Regions from separate parts of the Comamonas kerstersii genome, predicted to be linked through region 2. Evidence: riboswitches for the same ligand, from Rfam matches in the RefSeq annotation. Region 2 holds a riboswitch; each other region holds the start of a gene.
What was found. A riboswitch is a leader RNA that binds a small molecule or an ion and turns the genes downstream of it on or off. The one in region 2 is predicted to bind cobalamin.

Region 1 (7,503 bases), 430 kb from region 2:
CTGAAAGGCGCGCTGGGCTTCGGTCAGTTCCAGCAAATCGTCCGTCTGGGCGCGGATGGCGCGGTCTGCGGCAATCAGGAAACCGGCCGTGCCTGCGGCCGGGTCCTGCACGGTCTCGCCCACCTGCGGGCGCATGACGGTGATCATGGCGTCAATCAGCGGGCGTGGTGTGAAGTACTGGCCTGCGCCGCTTTTGGTTTCGGAGGCGTTCTTTTCCAGCAGGCCTTCGTACAGGTCGCCCAGGCCATCCTTGTCAGTGTCAAACCAGTCAATCTGGTCCAGGCTGCGGATGAGCTGCTCCAGATGGCGCGGTTCCTTCAGGCGCGTCTGCGCATCGGCATAGATGGCTGCTAGACGCGGATCCTGCGAGCGCGAGAGCTTGAGCAGCGTCTCCTTATAGTGATTCATCAGGTTCGGGCCTGACAACCTGTGTAGTTCTTTCCAGCGTGCGTATTCGGGCAGCAGCGGTGCGGTGATGACGCCGGACTCCACATTCTCATGCTCCATCTTGATAAAGAGCAGCAGCACCAGCTCGGTGACGTAGTCGCTGTAGTTGATGCCGTCGTCACGCAGCACGTCGCAAAGGTTCCAGAGTTTCTGGACGATGTCAGAGGTGGTCATAGAGGGTGTGTTGTAGTTTTGATAGCTGCCAGCGCTGGATTTATATGGGTTTGAGCATGTTTTATGCCTGAAATGCTTATAAATCCAGCGCTAGCCGCTCTTTTTTCTGAAATATGAAAAGTTTTGCCATGCAGCATAGCAAGGGATGGCAAGGGGTCAAGCGACCGCAGGCATTCAGGCGGCTTTCTGCCACAGGGCTTCGGAGAGTGTGGCAACCACACTGTCCAGCTTGCCGTCCAGCACCTTGTTGACCTGCTTGATGCCGCCTTGCTGGCGGAAGGCTTCGTTCAGAAAGTTCTGGTCCACCACGGTTTCGTGCTTGAGCTGTTTGGCAATGCGCTCCAGCCAGCTGCGCTGCGCAGGCATCCAGTTGTGCATGGCGTAGATGCGCTGCATGGCGCGGTTGACGCGCTCCTCGAAAGGCAGCAGCGCCTCGCCCAGCGCAGCCTGGCGGATGTAGGCGACGATGCCTGCGGCAATGTCCTGGTTGCTCTGGTTGCGCCACGCGGCCTTGAGCGCGGCTTCCGAGTAGCCTGCACCATCGAGCAGCAGGCGCACTTCGCGCAGCTGCTCGCGCGTGAGGTCCTTGGGGCGGTTGACCACGACGGACAGCGCCACGGACTGGTTGACCTGCTCGCGCACAAAGCGGGCAAAGCTGTCCAGATAATCTGCCGGTTTGGCGTACTGGCCCCAGCTTTGTTCGCGGGCCACCAACTCGTCATGGTGGGTGGAAAGGACGGGCTGGTAGGCCGTGCCCATGAGCTGCTGCACTTCGCCCAGCTGGGCCAGCAGGCGGGTGTTTTCTTTGAGGAAGTTGGCTGCAGCCTTGACGCCGTCTTTTTTGGCCACGGCATGCAGGTGCTGGTGCAGCTTGGCCGGTGGCACGCCCCAGCTTTGTTCCAGCTGCTGCAGCTGCGCTTTCAGCGCGGGTTTCTTTTGCGCCATGTGCTCGGCCTTGCGCAGCACGCGCATGAGCTTCTGGTTCAACTGGTCCAGCACATCGTCGGCATGGCGGCGCTCAGGGCTGCTGCCTGCGGCTTCGTAGGATTTGGGGTTGTCCAGCTCGGCCAGCAGCTGCTCGATGCTGACTTTGGGGTCTTTGACCAGCGGCTGCATGGTGTTCACATCCTGCAGCGTGGCGTACAGGTCCACGGGGTCATAGATGCGGAACACGGTTTTGCCGATACTGTCGCAGCGGCGCGTGGCGCGGCCAATCATCTGCTCATACAGAATGCGTGAGCGCACGCGGCGCATGAACACCAGATTGCAGATGGCGGGCACATCAATGCCGGTGGTGAGCAAGTCCACGGTGACGGCCACTTTGGGAAATGGCTCGTTCTTGTAGCGGCGGATCAGCTGGTCCACCTTGTCGCTCTTGCCGGTGATCTTGACCACGGTGGCCTGGTTGTAGGCATCGCCATGCAGCTCCTTGAACGCCTCGCCCAGCATGCGCACCACCTTGTCGGCATGGGTGTCGGTGGCACAGAAGATCATGGTCTTTTCGTCGCTGAAGGGGTCCAGCTCCATGGCCAGCTGGTTGCAGATCACGCGGTTGAAGTTGTCGTTGAGCACGCCTTTGTTAAAGCTGGCTACGTCAAAGTGCAGCTCGTCTTCCAGCTCGGCCTGGTCCACCTCGCCTGTGTGCAGGTTGATGCTTTCCACGGCTTCGCCCTTGTCAAAGTGGATGCCGTTTTGCGTGAGCAGCGTGGTGTAGCGAATGGGTGGCTCGTGGTCGATCAGCCAGTCATCGGCTACGGCTTCGCGGTAGCTGTACGTATACACAGGTTTGCCAAAAATATCACTGGTGTGCTTGGCGGGGGTGGCGGTCAGCCCCACCTTGGCCGCATCAAAGTAGTCCAGCACCCGGCGGTAGGTGGACAGGTACTGGGCCTGGTCACGCAGTTCCAGCTCGCCCTCGGTCATTTCCTGGTCCAGCGTGTAGCCACGGTGGGCTTCGTCCACGATGATGCAGTCAAACTGGTCCACGGGCGGCGGGTTGTCGCTGGCAAAGATGCGCTTGACCATGGCCTGCACGGTGGCGACTTGCACGCGGTCTTCGGCCTGCGCCGCCATGTCGCCCAGATCGGCCACGTTATAGAGCTTGGACAGCGGCAGGTTTTGCTCCAGCAGCACGTCGTCAAAGGCTTCCAGCGCCTGGTCACCCAGCGCCGTGCGGTCCACCAGAAACAGAATGCGCTTGAAGCGCTCCGCCTTGAGCAGGCGGTAGATCAAGCCAATGATGGTGCGCGTCTTGCCCGTGCCAGTCGCCATGGCCAGTAGGCAGTTGGATTGGCCCTGCGCCAGCGCGCTTTCTACGGCGCTGATGGCTTTGACCTGGTAGTCGCGCAGGCCAAGGTAGGCGTGGCCTTCGGCCGCCAGCGCCTCCTGCGCCTTGGCAATGTCGCGCTGGAGCATGTCCAGCAGCCCTTCGGGCGAGTGGAAGTTCTGCAGCGGCTTGGCGAGGTTGGAGCTGTGGCGCAGATCACGAAACCAGGTGCCGCTGGCTTCTTCATGCTGCTTCACATAAGGGCGACCATTGCAGGAGTAGGCAAAGGGAATGGTGAAGTGCGCGCCCTGCCCGTCTTCCCAGGGCTGCACGCGCTGGGCCAGCTGCCACGCGGCCTGCACGCCATCGGCCGGTAAAAAGGCACGGGCATAGCGCTCTGCCTGGCTGATCTTGCCTGCCACGTTCTGGTTCAGGCGCTTGGCCTCCACCACGGCCACAGGCACCAGCCCGGCAAACAGCACATAGTCTGCGCTTTGCATGCCTTGCATGGGCCACTCGGCAATGGCCTGGTTTTTGCCGCGCTGCGGGCGTGCGCCTTTGGCGTGGGTCAGGTGGACGGTGTCGGCCTCCCAGCCCGCGTCGCGCAGCATCTGGTCGATGAGCAGGCGTGTGCTGGCTTCGTCCATGTGCACCAGGCTGGCCGCCTTGCGGGAGCGCTCGCTCCAGCTGCGCATGGACTGGCTGCTTGGTGCTTGTTGCTGCGCGGCCTGTGCCTGGGCTTTGTGCAGCTCGGCCTTCAGGGCTGCAATGGTCTGGCTGGCTTCTTCGGCCAGCTGTTCGTAAATATCGCGCTCCTGCTGGGCCTGCTCGGCCAGCGCTTTTTCCTGCTCCGCTTGCTGGCGCAGCAGCTCGGCCATCGCGGCAGTGTCACTGCTGGCAGCCTCGGTGCTGCTGAGCTTGCGCTGCAGATCTTCTATCTGCTTTTGCAGGGCGTAGAGCTTCTGGCTGGGGTCATCGGGCAGCTGAAAGGGGCCGGGCTTGAAGTGTGGGTCCTTGCCAAAGGTGCGGTGAAACCACAGGGCCACTTCACGCGCGACTTTGAGGCTTTCCAGCGCTTCGCGGTAGCCAATGCGGTGATCGACTTCATGCGCGGCTTCATTGCCACGGGTGCGCAACAAGTGAAACATTTGCCGCACCTGTGCATCCAGCCCCAGGCGGGCATCGATGGCGCGCAGCAACTCGGCCTGGGTGGGCTGCAGCAACTGGATGCCGAGCCGGTTGGCCATGTCTTTGGCAATGGCCTCGGCCAGCAGGCGCAGCTTGGCCACGCAACTGACCGGGTCGTGAGGAAAGATTTTTTCTGCCGTGGCGCCCAGTGTGGCCAAGGCGTTGGAATGTGCCTGCAAAAACTCGAAATTGCTCACCCGCATTGCTCCGTGTGTTTTTTCTTGTCTGCTGCATTATGACGCTGTTACATGGTGTTGCAATTAAAGCGCTTCGCCCCATACCCCTAGGGTCTGCCATGGTTCTTGGCCCATACATACAGTGTGTGTTGTGTTTTAGCCGCACTACCTGCATGCCGGCATGCGACAAGGTCGAAGGCCTAAGTCTTTGATTTCTTGGGCGGCACATCCTCAGATCACAAGGCCACCCTCCGGGGTGCTCAGTGCCTAGCATTTTTTTGCCATTCAAGCACGGCATGCAGCGCAATATTTCGCTCGGTTAACGGCCGTAGAATTGAGCCCGTTGGTGCACTTGCTCGAGTGCTTGAGCAAGGTTAAACGGGAATCAGGGCGCACTTTTTCACAGTGCCAACCTGAACTGCCCCCGCAACAGTAAGTGAGGCGCGCTGCGTCAAACCGCGGTGCAAGGTAGCACACACAGCCACTGAAGCCTGAAAGCCTTTGGGAAGGCGTGCTGCCCAGGCCCACCAGTCTGGATACCGGCCAACTAACCACATGGAACGACCTGGTTCCTCCATGTATTTCCTCAACCGTACAGGCGGGGACGCCTGGGTGGTATGCATATGTTTTTGAAGATTTTGTGGTTGTCGCGCATGCCTGCATGGCTTGCGTGCTCACTTTTCTTTTGTGATGTGCAAGCCCGACGTCCTGCCTGTGTTTGCTGGACTTGTCGGCTTCATGATTACGCTTTACTCCAAACCCAATTGCCCCCAGTGCTCGATGACTGCACGCACTCTGGATCGCCAGGGCGTGGCCTATGAGGTCATCGACGTCTCGCAAACCCCGGAAGCGGCCGCACAAGTGCAAGCCTGGGGCTACCGCCAGGTGCCCGTGGTGTTCACGGGTGATGAGCACTGGAGCGGCTTTCGCCCCGACCGTCTGGCTGCCTTGGGCGCTATCGCCTGAGCCATGACCCGCTGGGTGTACTACTCCTCCCGCTCTGGCAATACCGAGAAGCTGTTGCGCCAGGCCGGTTTGCCCGCACTGCGCATTCCGCAGGAGGTAGACGCGCCCATGCCAGCGGTAGATGGTCCGTTCGTGCTGGTCACCCCCTCGTTTGGCGACAGCACCGGCAAAGGTGCCGTGCCCAAGCCTGTGATTCGCTTTCTGAATGACCCGCAGCGCCGCCAGTGGCTGCGCGCAGTCGTTGGCTGTGGCGACCGCAACTTTGGGGCCCTGTTTGCGCAGGCATCAGAAGTTGTGGCACGCAAATGTGGCGTGCCCCTGCTGCTGCGCATCGAGATGAGCGGCACGGCCAGAGACTGGCAGCGCCTGCAGGCCATTGACCAGCATTTTTCTGAACACTTTGAATTTTCTGCTTTCCAAGCATCGCCATGACCTTGCATACCCCAACTGAACTGGACTATCACGCCCTGAATGCCATGCTGAACTTGCCTGATGCTGAGGGCAAGATCCAGTTTGATGCCGACCGCATGGCCGCGCGCCAGTACTTCCTGCAGCATGTGAACCAGAACACGGTGTTCTTTCACAGCCTGCAGGAAAAGCTGGACTATCTGCGCACTGAAAACTATTACGAAGGCGAAGTGCTGGATGCGTACTCGCCGGAATTTATTGAACAGATCTTCAAGGCCGCGTTTGCCAAGAAGTTCCGCTTCCCTACCTTCCTGGGTGCCTACAAGTACTACACGGCCTACACCCTGAAGACCCGTGACGGCAAGCGCTATCTGGAGCGCTTTGAAGACCGTGTCGTCATGACGGCACTGTCGCTGGCCCGTGGCGATGAAAAGCTGGCCATGCGCATGATGGAAGAGATCATTGCCGGGCGCTTTCAGCCTGCAACGCCTACCTTCCTGAACGCTGGCAAGAAACAGCGTGGCGAGCTGGTGTCGTGCTTCCTGCTGCGTCTGGAAGACAACATGGAGAGCATTGGCCGCGGCATCAACTCTGCCCTGCAGCTGTCCAAGCGCGGTGGCGGCGTGGCCCTGCTGCTGAGCAATCTGCGCGAGCAAGGCGCGCCCATCAAGGGCATCCAGAACCAGTCTTCGGGCGTGATTCCCGTGATGAAGCTGCTGGAAGACGGCTTCTCCTATGCCAACCAGTTGGGCGCACGCCAGGGCGCAGGTGCGGTGTATCTGAACGCACACCACCCTGACATCATGCGATTCCTGGACACCAAGCGTGAAAACGCGGACGAGAAGATCCGCATCAAGACGCTGTCGCTGGGCGTGGTGATTCCGGACATTACGTTCGAGCTGGCCAAGAAGAACGAGGACATGTACCTGTTCTCGCCCTATGACGTCGAGCGCGTCTACGGCAAGCCTTTTGCCGACATCTCCGTGACCGAACACTACAAGGAGATGGTGGACGACCCCCGCATCAAGAAAACCAAGATCAAGGCACGTGAGTTCTTCCAGACCATTGCCGAGATCCAGTTTGAGTCGGGCTACCCTTACATTCTGTTCGAGGACACGGCCAACCGCGCCAACCCGATTGCGGGCCGCATCAACATGTCCAACCTGTGCTCGGAGATTCTGCAGGTCAATACACCGTCCGTGCTGGGCGAAGACCTGAACTACGAGCACATTGGCAACGATATTTCGTGCAACCTGGGTTCGCTGAACATTGCCACGACCATGGACGGCGGCAATCTGGGCGCGGCCGTGGAAACCGCCATCCGAGCGCTGACTGCCGTGTCGGAGATGAGCTCCATCAACTCCGTGCCTTCGGTGCGCCAGGGCAATGAGGACAGCCACGCCATTGGCCTGGGCCAGATGAACCTGCACGGCTATCTGGCACGTGAACGCATTCACTACGACAGCCCTGAGGCGGTGGAATTCACGAGTGTCTACTTTGCTGCCGTGGCTTTCCACTGCCTGCGTGCCTCCTGCCTGCTGGCCCAGGAAAAGCAAAAGCGCTTTGTAGGCTTTGAAGACAGCAAGTACGCCACGGGCGAGTACTTTGACAAGTACGTGTCCCGCGACTGGCTGCCCACCTCTGAAACGGTGAAAGCCCTGTTTGCCAAGACCGGCGTGCAGCTGCCTACCCGTGCAGACTGGGAACAGCTGAAAAAGGACGTGATGGCGCACGGCCTGTACAACCGCAATCTGCAGGCGATTCCGCCCACAGGTTCGATCAGCTACATCAACAACTCCACCTCGTCGATCCACCCTATCGCCTCGCGCATTGAAATTCGCAAGGAAGGCAAGATTGGCCGCGTGTACTACCCCGCGC
Region 2 (7,503 bases):
TGGCGCTCACCGCCGGAAAGCTCCGCCAGCGACCGATGTCGCCAGTCCCAGGCCTGCGTCATCTGCAGGCATTGCTGCACCACAGTGTGGTCCTCAGCATTGGGGGCAGCCAGCCAGCTCTGGTGTGGCAGGCGGCCCAGCATGACCACGTCATAGCTGCACACATCCTGCGTGGTGTTTTCGTTTTGCCCCATCCACGACAGCATGCGTGCGCGCTCGCGGCGTGGCCAGTCCTGCAATGCGCGACCCATCAGCTCTATCTGCCCCTGCCACGCGCTGCGCGGCAGCAGCCCGGCCAGCGCCCGCAGCAGCGTGGACTTACCCGCCCCATTGGGGCCCACAATGGCCGTCCACTGCTGTGCAGGCAGCTGTACATCCAGGCCATGCAGCAAGCGCTGGCGACCGGCTGATACCTGCAGCTGCCGGGCCTGCAGTGCCACAGGCAAAGCGCTCTTCATGTGCCCCTCCCCTGCCGCGCAGCGTGGCCACGGTGCATGAGCCACAGCAGATAGCTGCCACCCAGCAATGCGGTCAGCACGCCTACGGGCAATTCCTCTGGCGCCATGACCCAGCGCGCCAGAATGTCGGCCAGCAGCAGCAATACGCCGCCCATCAGACTGCTGAGCAGGCAGCTGCGTGCCTGCCCTGCGCTGACCATGCTGCGCACCAGATGCGGCGCAGCCAGCCCCACAAAGGCAATCAAGCCAGCCTGTGCCACAGCCGTGCCCGTGGCCAGTGCCATCACCACAATCAGCCCTGCACGCATGGGTGCCAGCGGCAGGCCCAGACTGGCTGCTGTGGATTCGCCCAGGCTCAGCCCATCGAGCACCCGCGCCAGTCCCCAAGCCGCCAGCAGGCACACCAGCAGCGCCCCCAGCATCAGACCGCAGGACTGCCAGCCTATAAAGGCGGTACTACCCAGACCAAAAGCTTTCATGGGCTGCAGGATGTCCGGATAGCGCAGCTCCAGCATGTCACGCATGGCGCTGAGCACCACGCCCACCACCACCCCGGCCAGCAAAAGGCGCAGACTGTTTTGCACGCCCTGCGCCAGCATCAGCGCCAGCAGCACGGCAATGCCAGCACCCACAAAGGCCATGCCCGTCATGCCCAGGCGCTGCATCCATTCCATGCCCATGGCGGTCGAGCCGCCCAGCACCATGGCGACCGCACCGCCCAGCGAAGCGCCCGAGGCGCTGCCCAGCAGATAAGGATCGGCCAGCGGGTTGCGAAACAGCCCCTGCGCCACCGCACCTGCCAGCCCCAGCAATGCGCCCGCCAGCCAGGCGCCCAGCGTGCGCGGCAGGCGAATGTCCCAGACGATCTGCCAGGCCACAGGGTCCTGCTGCATGTGCCACACGCTTTCCCAGCCGGTGCTGCCCACACTGGCACCGATGCCCATGGCGCCCACACTCAGCAGCAGCAGGCCCAGCGCCAGCCAGGCACTGCGCCGTTTTTCACGAAACAAGCTGCTGTTTTCTTGAAACAAGCTGCTGTTTTCTTGAAACAAGCTGCTGTTTTCTTGAAACAAGCTGGTGTTTTCACGCGACATGGCACTGTTATTCATGGCCACGGCGAGGTGCTTTCTCACGCACGCAGCGTGCAATCAGTGCGGCGGCTTCGTCCATGCGCGGCCCGGGGCGCACGATCACATCGGACTCTCTTGCATCAAAAGTACAGATGCGCTGCTGCTTCACAGCCTCCAGCGACTGCCAGCCCGGGTAGGACGAGGCAGCCTGCATGCTGTGGTTGACCATCAAAATCACATCAGGCCGCGCACGCACGATGAACTCCGGGTTCACGCGCGGAAACGGCCCCATCTCCTGCGGCACCACATTGCCCAGTTGCATGCGGCTGAGCATTTCCCCGATAAAAGACGATGGCCCCGCCACATACGGCCCACGGCTGACTTCAAAGTACACGCGCGCACCCTGCACTTCTGGTGGCAGGGACTGCGCCGCTGCCTGCACCCCGTTCTGCATACGCTGCCACACGGCCTGCACCTGCTGCGGTGGCTGGCCCAGCACCACGCCCACGGAATGCATCACGCGCAGCACATCGGCCGACGTACGGGGCTCCAATGCCACCGTGCGCAGGCCCAGCGCCTCCAGACGCTCGCCCACGCGCGCCGAACTGGACAGCAGCACCACATCGGGCTTGAGCGCCACAATGGCTTCCACATTCGGGTCCAGCCCACCGCCCACCACGGGCAGCTTGCGCTGCAAGTCTTCAGGCCAGTTGGAATAGCGGTCCACCCCGACCAGCTTGTCGCAGGCCCCCAGCGCGCACACGGTCTCAGTCAGCGAAGGCAGCAGGCTCACAATGCGCTGTGGTGGCTGACTCAGCACCACGCTACGGCCGCGCTCATCCTTGAGCGCCTCAGGCGGCACATCGGCAGCCTGCACACTGCCCAGCAGGCCCAGCCAGCAGGCTGCCAGCAGGCTGCAGCGTCGTATATAGCGCTTCATTTGAGCTGCAGTGGCAGGCCAGCTGCCATCAAAGTCACGCGACTGCATGCCTGCGCCACGTCCTGGTTCAGGCGGCCCAGTGCATCTACAAAGGCACGTACCTCACGCCCCATGGGAATCACGCCCATGCCAATCTCATTGCCCACCAGCACCACCGGCCCGGGGCACCGAGGAAACACTTCCAGAAAAAGAGCACGCTGCGCGCTCCAGTCCTGCGTCAGCGGCTGGTTTGGCTCAAATTCCACGCCTTCCATGGGCATCATCCAGTTGGTGAGCCACAGCGTCAGGCAATCCACCACCACCAGCGTCTGCGCATTGCTGTGCTGCTGCAGCGCCTGGGCCAGCAGACGTGGCGCTTCCACCGTCTGCATGCCTGGCACGCGCTGTGCACGGTCTGTCTGGTGGCGTGCGATGCGCACGCGCATTTCCTCATCCCAGGCCTGACCCGTAGCCAGATACACGGCGCGGCGACCAGCACTGCCTGCGATCCAGTCGCGCGCGGCCAGCTCTGCACGGCGCGTCTTGCCGCTTTTCTGGCCGCCCAGAATCAGTTCCTGCCAGGGCCCGTGATTCACAATATTCATAGAAATGGCTGTCTGAGCGCACATACCATGGCTTCAACTGCTGCGTCAGCAGTCTGCGGACCCGCTGAAAACATCCAGAGCCGATGAAAGTGCATGCACATCGTGTAGAAGATCACCCGCGCCAGCCTCCCCGCCAGCCATGGGCAAAACAATAGCCGCCTGCGCGTGCTACACCTGATGTTGGCCGGTATCCGGGCTGGTTCGTCAAGACCATCGCCTTCCCAAATGCTTGTTCAAGGCATTCAGTGGCTGCGTGGATGGCTGGGTGCCAGATCTGACACCAGGAACTCACCGTTGCGGGGGCAGCGCAGGCTAGATGTACGCGAAGGATTCGCCGCATCGCCCTGCTTCCCGTTGAACTGCACACTTGTGAACCAAGTTGCGAGCACCAACATTGAATCCGCTGATTTTAGCGGTCCACACCACTCCCCCACTGGATACACAAAGTTACACCCCAATGAAAAACCAAGGCAAGCTGCGTACAAAGCCATGCAAGTTCGCAGATATGCTCACCGATCTCACCTAGTTTTGCATTCTCGCGAAGAGTGGAGTCCTACAATTAGAGCAATCCATGACGACACCATCGATCCTTGCCCCCATTACCGAGCGTGTAGAGCTGCTGCTGGCCAAGCACGAAGCGCTGGAGCACGCCAATCGCCTGCTCACCGAAGAGATTCAAGCCCTGCAAAAAGAGCGCGACTCGCTGAGGTCACGCCTGAAGGCCGCGCGTGCACGTGTGGATGAGTTGATCGAGCGTCTGCCAGAAAACCGGGAGGCACGATGAGCAAGCTGGACGTCACGATTCTGCATCAGGACTATGTACTGACCTGCCCTGACGGACAGGAAGCACAGCTCCTGGAGGCCGTAGAGCGCGTGGATCAGCAGTTCCAGAAAATGCGTGACTCCAGCAAGCTGCGTGCCCGCGAGCATGTGGCGGTGCTGCTGGCTGTCAATCTGGCGTTTGAAAATCTGAAACTGCGCGAACAGCTGCTCGACCTGCAGCAGCAGCTGTCTTCTCAGCTGAGCAATGAAGATGGCGAACGCCTGCAGACGCTGGAAGCACTGCTTGCGCAGGAGCAGGCACAGGCCGAACAGCTGCTGCAGCGCCTGGATCAAGCACTGGGGACTGAGCCCAGTTCTGCTGACGAAGCACAGGCACAACCTTCTCTAGACAATGACAATGGTGTGGAATTGCCTGCAGCACCACAAGAACCGCAGTAAAATTGCACCCGTCTGCAACCCGCCGGGCTTTATATTGCCTTGAACCAATGCTCATTGAGCACGGGCTTGATACATTGCCTAGCAAGCGTGATCGTCTCGCGTCAGATGAACCCAACGTTAGGTTGCTCTCGCCCACCTGAACCCCCGGTTCAGGTTGACGGCCCGGTGGCTTTGCAGACACCTTCATCGGCAGTTCCGCCAACCTCCCCCCCCCCGCTTCTTTAGCTTTAGCTTTCGATCTGGCCTAACGGCACCACAGTGATGGCTTGTAAATCAGATCCATCCACAGTGCCCACAACGACACCAGCACCAGCATGCCACCTGCTGCACGCGTGCCCCACGCACTGCGAAAACGGCTGACACGGCCACTGAGCCAGCGCCATGCATAAGGCGCAGCCAGCAGCCACAGCGCCCCACCCAGACCAAAAGCCACCATACTCAAGCCCCCCGCCAGTGGCGAAGCGCTCAGCGCCGCCACCAAAATGGCGGAATACAGCAAGCCGCAGGGCATCAAGGCCCAGCACATCCCCGCCAGCACCACACCGCCTCGCATGGCCAGTACAGGCTGGACCTTGCTCCAGGCCATGCGCCCGGCACGCTCCAGCCACAGCGGCTGCTGCCCCTGAAACAGCATCAGAAGGCCCCAGGCCAGAATGGCCAGGTGCATCATCACCCACACAGGATGCAGCATGGAGGTGCGGTCTGAAAACCAGGCCACCTGCTCCATGGCAAACGCAGCCACTGCTCCCAGCACGCCATAGCCCAGCAAGCGACCTGCGTGAAACTGCGTGGCACTCCATACAGGCCATGCAGCAGGTTGAGGCAACGTCGCATGCATCTGCACCGCCTTGCCATGCCCTTGAATCACGGCATGGCAGGGTGCTGCGCACATAGCAAGACAATGGGGCCCACCCACGAGCCCCATGAAAAATGCAGTCCACAAAAACGAAAGTGTCATAAAGATCAGATGATCCGCGAGAATCTCGCGCGATCACGTGCTTCTTGCAAATAGCGGTCAAACACCAATGCTACGCCACGCACGAAGAACCAGCCCTTGGCCGTCACGCGGATGCAGTCGTCCAGAATCTCCACCAGACCTTCTTCTTCCTGCGTCCTCAGTGCCTCAATCTCGGCAGCGAAATACTTGCGAAAGTCAATGAGCCATGCACTGTTGATGGACTCATACTGCACCTCGCCCTGACACATGATGGCCATGATCACCGCACGGCGCAGCATGTCATCACGCGAAAGCGCCAGGCCACGCACGATGGGCAGACGCCCCTGATCGAGCAGGTCGTAATACTCTTCCAGCGTCTTGGCATTCTGGCTGTAGGTGGCCCCTACGCGACCAATGGCCGAAACACCCAGTGCAATCAGATCGCAGTCAGGCTGTGTGCTGTAGCCCTGGAAGTTGCGATGCAGGCGACCCTGGCGCTTGGCTACGGCCAGTGAATCTTCAGGCAGGGCAAAGTGGTCCATGCCCACGTACACATAACCAGCCTCCATGAAACTGTCCAGCGCCGCAGCCAGCATATTGACCTTGTCCGCTGCTGCAGGCAGATCCGCCTGAAGAATGCGACGCTGAGGCTTGAAGCGCTCGGGCAGATGTGCATAGGCATACAGCGCAATACGATCAGGGCGCAGCTCGGCCACTTGCTGCAGCGTTCTAGCGAAGGACTTTTCATTTTGCTTGGGCAGGCCGTAGATCAAGTCCACATTGATCGACTCAAAGCCCAGCTCACGTGAAGCGGCCACCAGATCAAACACCTGCTCGGCAGGCTGCTCACGGTGCACCGCTTTTTGTACATCCGGGTCAAAGTCCTGCACCCCAAAGCTCAGGCGGTTAAAGCCCATGGCCTTGAGGGCGGCCAGACGCTCACGTGTCACAGTACGTGGGTCAACTTCAATGGAGTACTCACCCGCTTCATCAAAGACAAAGCGCTGGCGCAGCATGTCCCACATCTGCACCAGTTGCTCGTCCGAAAGAAATGTCGGCGTTCCACCACCTATGTGAAGCTGGCTGACCAGCTGACCTCTTCCACAATGGGCCAGATGCAGATCCAGCTCCCGCTCAAGATACTGTAGGTACGTGACCGCACGCTCGTGGTGCTTGGTGATGATCTTGTTGCATGCACAGTAGTAACACAAAGAGTTACAAAATGGGATGTGCACATACAGCGACATTGGCGACTTGGCCGCTGCAGAAATTTTGCGTTGCTTTAATGCCAAGATATAGTCGCTATCACCAAATGCCTCAACGAACCTGTCCGCAGTAGGATAAGAGGTGTAACGAGGTCCTGGCACGTCATAGCGACGCAAGAGTTCCGGGGTGACTGCAGTCATGTTTTCTTCCTTAATGCTGCAACTGTGCAGCAAGATGGCATGCACACTCTTGACATGAATCAAGCACTCACCATAAGGGAAGTGTCAGAATTTGACTGAAATCATTCGAGATACATAGCAAGCGCCCGATAGTCCCCGTTTATTGACATCCAACTTTTAATTCTGGCCTTTACACCCGTGTCTACCTCGTGTTCAGGCCTTGCGTACATGACTCCACCAACCATCAAAGTAACCTGCTCCAATTGCAACCTGCGTGAACTGTGCATGCCCGTCGGTTTAAATGACCAGCAGCTGCAGCGCATCGACGACATTGTGGCTACGCGCCGCAAAGTCAAGCGCGGGATGACACTGTTCCGCAACGGAGAGCCTTTCACGTCGCTGTATGCCATCCGCACGGGCTTTTTCAAGACATGCGTAGCCACCGAAGACGGACGCGATCAGGTCACAGGTTTCCAGATGGCGGGAGAGATCATCGGGCTCGATGGCATCGTCAATGACCACCACACCTGCGATGCAATCGCACTGGAAGATGCCGAAGTCTGCGTGATGCCCTTTGACAGCCTCGAAGAGATCTCGCGCGAGGTTACAGCCCTGCAGACGCACGTACACAAAGTGATGAGCCGCGAAATCGTGCGCGAGCACAGCGTCATGCTGCTGCTGGGCAGCATGCGCGCCGAAGAGCGTCTGGCGGCCTTTATTCTGAATCTGGTGCAGCGCCTGCATGCACGCGGCTTCTCCTCGTCAGAACTCATTTTGCGTATGACCCGCGAGGAAATTGGCAGCTATCTGGGTCTGAAGCTGGAAACCGTCAGCCGCACTTTCTCCAAGTTTGTGGATGAAGGCTGGGTCGAAGTGAAGCAGCGCCACGTTCGAATTCTGGACACTGC
Region 3 (7,503 bases), 820 kb from region 2:
CGATAAAGCGCTGGCTGCGTTGGCAGAGAAATTGTCCCGCTGGGAAATCACGCCCAGTGGTTCAGAAGGCTATAAAAAAGCGGAAGTGACTTTGGGTGGCATTGACACCAAAGCCTTGTCGCAAAAAACCATGGAGGCTAAATCTCAGCCCGGTCTGTATTGCATTGGTGAAGTCGTTGACATCACAGGCTGGCTGGGTGGCTATAACTTCCAGTGGGCTTGGGCCAGTGCTTTTGCGTGTGCGCAGGCCATGGCACAGCAGCCTGCGAACGATCAATAAAAATGCTTCGGCACGTTCGCTCAAGCACTGGTCGATGCCGTTCAGTCCGCAGATGAGGCTGGCTTTCCATAGCTCTTGCTCGTGAATGGGACTGCTTCGACACCACGGCGTTGATTGACGACCAGTGTCATCAAGAAAAACAGATTGCACAGCGTATTGCACATGCGTGGCAGGATGTCTGGCACAGTCTTTTGCCCTTCCTCCTCCACACGCACCATGCAGCGAATCGCCTTTTTGGCAGCAGATCGTGCCTGGTGCAGTTGTGGCACGGGGGCAGTGCCGCGAGGCAGCACAAAAATATGTTCACGCTCACCAACCTCGGTGCGGTAGTGCTGCAGTCTGCCCAGCAGCCATTGCTGGTCGTCTTCGGTCACAGCAAGACGTCCACGGATGGAGCCATTGATGTGAAAAGCCAGGGGCTGCAGCGTTTCAAGGTCCTGGCGCATGTCTTGCATGTCATCGGGCATGGCTGCAATGGCGCTGCCAATCAACGCACACAGTTCATCGGTGGTGACTTCAAAGTCGCACAGGTAAGAGGTCTGGTGAATAAAAGGGTAGCAGACTTCATCCCAGTTTTTGCTGAGTTTCATGGGGTTCTTTCGCGGTAGGGCATGCGCAGGCAGCGCAGAAAAATCTCTGCCGCCTCCGCCAGGCGTGGGCCAGGTCGCGTCGCAATGCGGCGCTCTTCGGCGGTCAGGGGACATATGCGCCCGTGCTCGAGCGCAGGAATACGGTGCCAGCCGGGGCGTGTGTGCACTGCGTGTGCCCCTTGGGAGTAGGTCTGGATGATCAGCTCCGGCGCATGCTGGACCACATATTCAGGAGAGAGCTTGGGGTAAGCCGTGGTCGATGCTGCTGCAATGTTCTGCGCCCCCAGAAGTGCTAACAACTCACCAATAAAGGAGCTGGGCGCGGCGCTGTAAAGCGCAGCATCAAGCTCGATATAGACACGCTGTGCTGGAATTTTTGCAGCTTGCTCGCGCAATGCATCGAGCTTTTGGTCCATGGCGGCAATCACCGCTGGTGCAGCCTGCGTGTCCAGTAGACCATCTAAGCGCTGCAAGACGCTGCGGACTTCCTCTATTGATAAGGCATCGACTTCCTGCACATTCAGGCCCAGTGCCTGCAGCTTTTGAATTACTTGCGGAGCGCGCCCCACCAGTACCAGATCGGGCTGTAGCTGAACAATTTCTTCGAGACGAGGTTGCCAGGTTTTTCCCAGCCGTGGGAGCTTGGCAACTTCTGGCGGGTCCAGCGAGAAATCATCCACACCTACGAGGCGATCGCAGGCCCCTAAAACACAAACTGCCTCCGTAGCAGAAGGCAGTAAAGAGATCACGCGCTGTGCCTGGGCCCATGCCTGCCCATAAAGGGCGGACAGGGTCACAAGGCACGCTGCGCTGTAGATGCGCAGCTTGGGCATTATTTAGGGGCCCATTTGAGCGTCAGATAACCAGCGCGGCCACGTTGGTTGTAGCCATAAACGGTTTCGTATTCCTTGTCAGTCAGGTTAGCCACACGTGCTTGTAGCGCCCAATCTTTGGCAAGCTGGTATTCGGCATAGGCATCTACTGTGGTGTAACTAGGAAGATAAGCGGCTGTAGAGCGCTGACGCTTGCCAACATGTAGTGCAGATGCACCTATCTTCCAAGCCCCCCAGTAAGCATCAAGTGCAACGCTGGCTTGATCTTTAGCTAGGTTGTATAGAGGTAAGCCGGAACCATCGTGGGCATTTAATCGCTCGTAATTTGCATTCAAATTCCAATGCGTGCCGCTGACGCTATATAGCAGTGACCAGCCCTTGAGCTGTGCTTGATTAACGTTGGCGGGAAACCAAGGGCTGTTATTTGGATCTGCTGGATCGGAAGGTGCCCAAGCAATCAAGTTTTTAACTTTGTTATCAAAACCTACCAACTTAAGATTGTGTACACCAATATCCCATGTAAGACCAATTTCATTGCTTTTTGCTGTTTCAGGCTGCAGCAGAGGATTTCCACTTCTTGGGTAGTACAGGTCATTGAAAGTAGGCGCAGTTAAGCTGCTGGAGCGACTGATATGTGCTTTGAGAGAAGAAAAAATTTCATAACCATAGGTCAGCCCCCAGGTGTTGTAACCACCGTATTGAGAGTTGTCATCTCGACGCAAATTGATCTGCCAAGAGTGGCCTGCGTGACTACCATTCACACCTGCGTAGACAGCATTCGTGGTACGGCTGGTGGTGTCAAATGGGGTAGACGTATCTATTTTTTGTTTTAAATGGTCAAAACCAGCGACAACGATACCTGCTGCCGTTTTTATTTCATTACCCCACTGGATTTCGTCTTGAGTGGTGTTGAACTTATCACTGTGGCGCGTATTGGTTGATACGGTGTGATATTGGTTGCTTTGCTTGTCCATAGAGCGAGCTAAGCTCAGATGGGTTTTCCACGTAGGACTCACAACACCGGATAGCTTCAAGGAGCGTGTCCCGGCTTGTGAATTAAGCCATGCATCTTGAAGCAAATTGTTGTAGTCCGCATTATCAAACTCAGCATAGCTTTGGGCTTGCAGTAGATTGGCATCTAAGCGCCAAGCATCATTGAATGCGTAACCCAGGCTGGCACTGACAGCCGTTTGGTTAAATTTATCTTTATCTGGACTATGTTTGGGGCCGGCTTTTTTGTTCGTTGAAGAAAATCCAGGATCGAGCACGCGGGATACATTCAAACTGTAGTTCCAGCCTTGCTGGGTGCCAATAAACCCAGCATTGGCATCTTTGTAGCCAGCACTGCCCCAGGTAATGTCGGCATGCGGTTTAAAGGCTTTTTTGGCACCTTTACCTTGTTTGGTAAAAATTTGAATCACGCCTCCAATGGCATCACTGCCATACAGAGCTGAGGCGGGGCCTTGTACTACTTCAATGCGTTCGATTTGTTCGATCGGAAGGCTAGCTAGAGTGGGAGTTCCCATTGTGGCCGAGCCAAAACGCACTCCATCGATAAGCAAAATTACTTGGTCACTTCCACGAATCGTGAAGGACTGTGTATTGCCCCGTCCTCCATTGCTTGACATACGGACGCCAGCCAGTCGTTGCATGATTTCAGCCAAAGAGCGTCCAGCAAAATTCCCTATTTGTTCTTGTGTGATCACACGCACGTCGGCCAAAGTTTCGTCCAGTTTTGTTTCGGAGCGGGTCGCCGTCACAACCGTGGGATTCATGCGCGCTTCTTCTGCGGCGACCTTTTGTGTCAAGGCCGTAGCGGTTATCGTAACCACAGCTAAAGCAAAACGCGCAGACGTGCCCACGGCACCCTGCTTCAAGGAGGTTTGGAGAGACATAAAAATTTTGAGCTGCACGCACAGCGTCCCCGCATGTGCGTCACAAAACCACCGGGGCAGCTGCGCAGGGCGGCTGCCTCGAACCAATTTCTGGCCGGTATCCAGACTGATGCACCGACTGTCGAAGCCTTCCCAAAGCACGAGGCTTCAGTGGCTGTGGAACGACAGGCTGGTCTTACGACCTGTGCACACACTGTTGCGGGGGCAGTACATGCAAGGTAAGGCGCTGTAGAGCGCAAAACCTCCATGTTTCTCGTTTATCAGCATGGCCTGAACGGCCACGCGAGCACCAGAAATCAGCGTGGATTCTAGAGCGCAAAACAGTGTTGTGCAGCCTGACTTGGCGATGGCTGTTGCCATATGGCACAGCATCACCCGGTTTTTGCGTGTTTCAGCGGTGTTGTTGCAGTTCGTCAATGCAGTGAGGTGCTTGGCATAACCTCAGCGGTGGCTATGCCTCGATAGCTACTGCAGGGCAGCGGCATTGCTCAGTCTTGTGTGCTGACCGCCTGAACGGCAGGCTGTGGGCTGCTTCAGCCCCACGGAGTTTTTTTGCTGCTGCGACAGTGTTGGCTATCAACGGTTTTTGGCTGTGACATGCTGCAGCACCATTCCTGCCAGCATGGCTGCTACAAACAGCCAGACCTCCATCTGCAGGGTGGCCAGATTCATCACGGCAGGGCCGGGGCAAAACCCTGCCAGGCCCCAGCCAGCGCCAAACATGGCGGCGCCCGTCAGCAGCTTGCGATCTACTACCGTGGCCGTTGGTAGCTGCATGGGCTCACCCAGTGCCGAGGTTTTGCGGCGCTTAGCCCATGTAAAAGCGACCAGCCCTACGGCAATTGCTCCGCCCATCACCAAGCCCAGCGAGGGGTCCCAGGTGCCAAAAATATCCAGAAAGTTTTGCACTTTGGCGGGGTTGCCCATGCCGGAGAGGATCAGCCCCAAACCGAACACTAAACCCGCAATCAATGCAGCGATTGCAATCATGGTGTGACTCCTTTTTCTTTGCTGTTCAAGCCACTACATGGCGCATGATGAACACTGTCGCCACGCCTGTGGCCATGAACATCAACGTGGCGGCCAATGAGCGAATGGACAAACGCGACAAACCACATACACCATGGCCACTGGTACAGCCCGAACCTAGTCGCGTGCCGAAACCTACCAGCAAGCCTGCGCTGATGATCAGCATGGGGTTGGAGGGCATTTGCATGGCTGGCAGTGGAGCAAACATCTGCCACAGCAGCGGTGCAAGCAGCATGCCCGCTACAAAGGCTGCACGCCAACCCCACTGGCGCACCGAGCCCCATGTGGCCTTCTGCAGCAAGCCTCCCAAAATACCGCTAATGCCAGCAATGCGGCCCAGCAACACCACCATCAAAGCGGCGGCTAATCCAATCAACACCCCGCCCGCCAAGGACGACCACGGCGTAAAAGCTTCCCAATAAATACTCATGACTGAGCTCCATGCGCGGCAGGGCCGCAAAACAATTGATGCACCACTTGCATAAGCTGCAGAGCACGAGCATCGGCCAATTGATACCAGATGAACTTGCCTTCGCGGCGCGTCGACACCAGGCCTTCTCTGCGCAGCACACCCAGCTGCTGCGACAAGGTAGGCTGGGTAATGCCTGTCAGCTGCTCCAACTCCGTCACTGTGCGCTCTTGTAATGAGATCTGGCAAAGCAGCATCAAGCGATCTTCATTGCCAAGTAGCTTGAGCATGCTCACCGCTTCACTGGCATGGGCACGCATGCTGGCCAAATCCAGACTGTTGGTGATGTCTGTCATTGGCTCGTTGAAATTTTCGTTTGTCATCTTTTCCAGCATTGGGCGCTTGTGGTGCCCAATGTTTTGCTAGTTCCAAAATGCTTTGAGAGCAGTCTGTGGCGGATTTACTTGGTTCTTCACGGATTTCCGGGGAATGCGGCCTTGATCTTCAAGAAGAAGTATTCAGTGTTGCGATATCCGTAGGCCATGCGCTTGATGAGTTTGATGCGGTTGTTGATACCCTCCAGCAAACCTGTGTGCATGGGCCAGCGCATACGGGAGAGTATGCCGCGCCAGTACTTGCTGAGCTTTTTGGCAAACTGCTGCAAGCAGGCAATGCCACTTTGCTGGCAGTGCTCATGCCACTGTCTCCAGCTGCGCCTGAACTGCCAAGGGTCTGAACAGTTCCACAGTTGCTTGAGCTCATCTTTGAGCACATAGACCGTCATCCGGGGCTGATTGGCCTGTAGCACTTGCTGCAGGTGCTGCTTTTGTTCAGGGTGCAAGTGGGCTTCATTTTTGACCATCTTGCGCTGGCGTTTATCCCCGCGCAGTGCATTGGCCGCATCAACACGCACGCGTGCAACAACCTCGCGGCCATACTTGGCCACCACATGGAACAAGTCATAGACAACCTTGGCTTTCGGACACCAATGCTTGACCTCTGCGTCGAACGCCGTATTCATGTCCATGGCGACAGCTTGGATACGCTGGCGTAGCGATGCCCCTTGAACATTGCAAACTCATCCATGACCAGACGCTCAGGTTGCGCTGGTGGCAAGCTGTCAATTTGTTGCTGCAGCCTGCGTGCATCAAGCTCACGCACGGTCTGCCAATGCAGGCCTAACGTCTTGGCAACGTGCTTGATGCTCATGTGCTGGCATAAGTGCTGGATATGCTCAACCAAGCGCTTGGTTAAACGACTGTACTTATCGAGCCAGGGCACATGTTGCAGGCATTTGCCGCAATCGGGGCAGACCAGCCTGTGCAGCTTGACCTTCAAACGCAGCTGCCTGTCCACCAGTGGCATATCTCGCACTGTGCGCTGCACGTATTCATGCACCTGAGCCAAGGGCTTGAGACAAGCACTGCACTTGCTACTGCCCTGTAGCGGCTCAAGCGTTAAAACTGCTTGGCCTGGTGTTTGAAGGTCAGCATCAATAACCCGGAAACCCTCCCAAAGGCCCAGCCATGTAGTATCTTTGCGCATGCAGCGGTGCTTTCTTGCATGTTGATTGGTCGCACAACCATCATGCTTGAAATGTCACCGCTGTTTCTGTTTGAGGGGCAACTACCCCGACATTCCGTGATGAACCATTTACTTCTTGCTCCGTAGCGGACAGGTGTTCAACCCGAGTAGCGGGTACAAGGGGCAGAATCGAACCAGGCCCGTGACCAAGGGAATCACACCCAGCCAGCCCCACCAGCCGACAGTACCTGTCGCAGCCAGTCCGATGAGCACCAAGCCGAGCACGATGCGCAGCACACGATCCCAACCACCGATATTTGCTTTCATTGCGGTCTCCAGATTGTTGAAAACATAGGGCGTATGGTTGTCACCTGCGAATAGAGGGTGAATGCATACGATCTATTTTTTTATATTATATTAAAAAGTAAATTAAAAGCAAGTCCGTCACCCAAAGGAAGCTCCATGCACATGCCTCAGCCACATATCGAATCTTTTTTTGATGCTGTCACTGGCACGGTCAGCTATGTGCTGGCAGATCCCAGTACTGGCAAGGTCGCCGTGATTGACTCCGTGCTGGACTTTGACGCCAAGTCAGGCAACCTCACCAGCGCCAGCAGCGATCGCATCATTGAATATGTGCGCAGCCAGAACTGGCAGGTCGAATGGATTCTGGAAACCCATGCCCATGCTGACCACATCTCGGGGGCGCAACACATTCGCCACCACTTGGGCGGCAAGATTGCCATCGGGGCCAACATTCGTCAGGTGCAAAAAATCTTCCGCACAGTCTTTCTGTTTGAACGGAGTTTCTTGCCCGATGGCAGCCAGTTTGATCACCTGTTTGAGGACGGAGAGGTGTTTCATGTGGGCAGTCTGGCCGTAACAGCCATGCTCGTGCCCGGGCATACGCCTGCCGATATGGCCTATCTGGTTGGGGGTGATG

Region 1: it holds a riboswitch for cobalamin, as region 2 does, so the genes downstream of both, nrdH (glutaredoxin-like protein NrdH) here and cobU (bifunctional adenosylcobinamide kinase/adenosylcobinamide-phosphate guanylyltransferase) in region 2, are expected to answer to the same signal.
Region 3: it holds a riboswitch for cobalamin, as region 2 does, so the genes downstream of both, B5M06_RS15615 (TonB-dependent receptor domain-containing protein) here and cobU (bifunctional adenosylcobinamide kinase/adenosylcobinamide-phosphate guanylyltransferase) in region 2, are expected to answer to the same signal.

Annotation. Positions count from the first base shown of each region.
Region 1 covers NZ_CP020121.1:2,934,105-2,941,607, forward strand. Annotated here, with positions in the region: gene B5M06_RS13865 (class I SAM-dependent DNA methyltransferase) at 1-621, opposite strand, end outside; gene hsdR (type I restriction-modification system endonuclease) at 796-4,278, opposite strand; cobalamin riboswitch at 4,579-4,813, shown strand; gene nrdH (glutaredoxin-like protein NrdH) at 4,990-5,217, shown strand; gene nrdI (class Ib ribonucleoside-diphosphate reductase assembly flavoprotein NrdI) at 5,221-5,649, shown strand; gene nrdE (class 1b ribonucleoside-diphosphate reductase subunit alpha) at 5,646-7,503, shown strand, end outside.
Region 2 covers NZ_CP020121.1:2,508,306-2,515,808, reverse strand. Annotated here, with positions in the region: gene B5M06_RS11780 (ABC transporter ATP-binding protein) at 1-458, opposite strand, end outside; gene B5M06_RS11775 (FecCD family ABC transporter permease) at 455-1,468, opposite strand; gene B5M06_RS11770 (ABC transporter substrate-binding protein) at 1,560-2,468, opposite strand; gene cobU (bifunctional adenosylcobinamide kinase/adenosylcobinamide-phosphate guanylyltransferase) at 2,465-3,052, opposite strand; cobalamin riboswitch at 3,218-3,460, opposite strand; gene B5M06_RS11760 (DUF5320 domain-containing protein) at 3,624-3,836, shown strand; gene B5M06_RS11755 (cell division protein ZapA) at 3,833-4,273, shown strand; gene B5M06_RS11750 (sulfite exporter TauE/SafE family protein) at 4,518-5,231, opposite strand; gene hemN (oxygen-independent coproporphyrinogen III oxidase) at 5,237-6,616, opposite strand; gene fnr (fumarate/nitrate reduction transcriptional regulator Fnr) at 6,824-7,503, shown strand, end outside.
Region 3 covers NZ_CP020121.1:3,324,307-3,331,809, reverse strand. Annotated here, with positions in the region: gene B5M06_RS15630 (BaiN/RdsA family NAD(P)/FAD-dependent oxidoreductase) at 1-280, shown strand, start outside; gene B5M06_RS15625 (hypothetical protein) at 322-870, opposite strand; gene B5M06_RS15620 (ABC transporter substrate-binding protein) at 867-1,703, opposite strand; gene B5M06_RS15615 (TonB-dependent receptor domain-containing protein) at 1,703-3,598, opposite strand; cobalamin riboswitch at 3,674-3,907, opposite strand; gene B5M06_RS15610 (YeeE/YedE family protein) at 4,175-4,588, opposite strand; gene B5M06_RS15605 (YeeE/YedE family protein) at 4,614-5,057, opposite strand; gene B5M06_RS15600 (ArsR/SmtB family transcription factor) at 5,054-5,392, opposite strand; partial or broken gene B5M06_RS17745 (transposase) at 5,509-6,581, opposite strand; gene B5M06_RS15590 (YgaP family membrane protein) at 6,690-6,887, opposite strand; gene B5M06_RS15585 (MBL fold metallo-hydrolase) at 7,023-7,503, shown strand, end outside.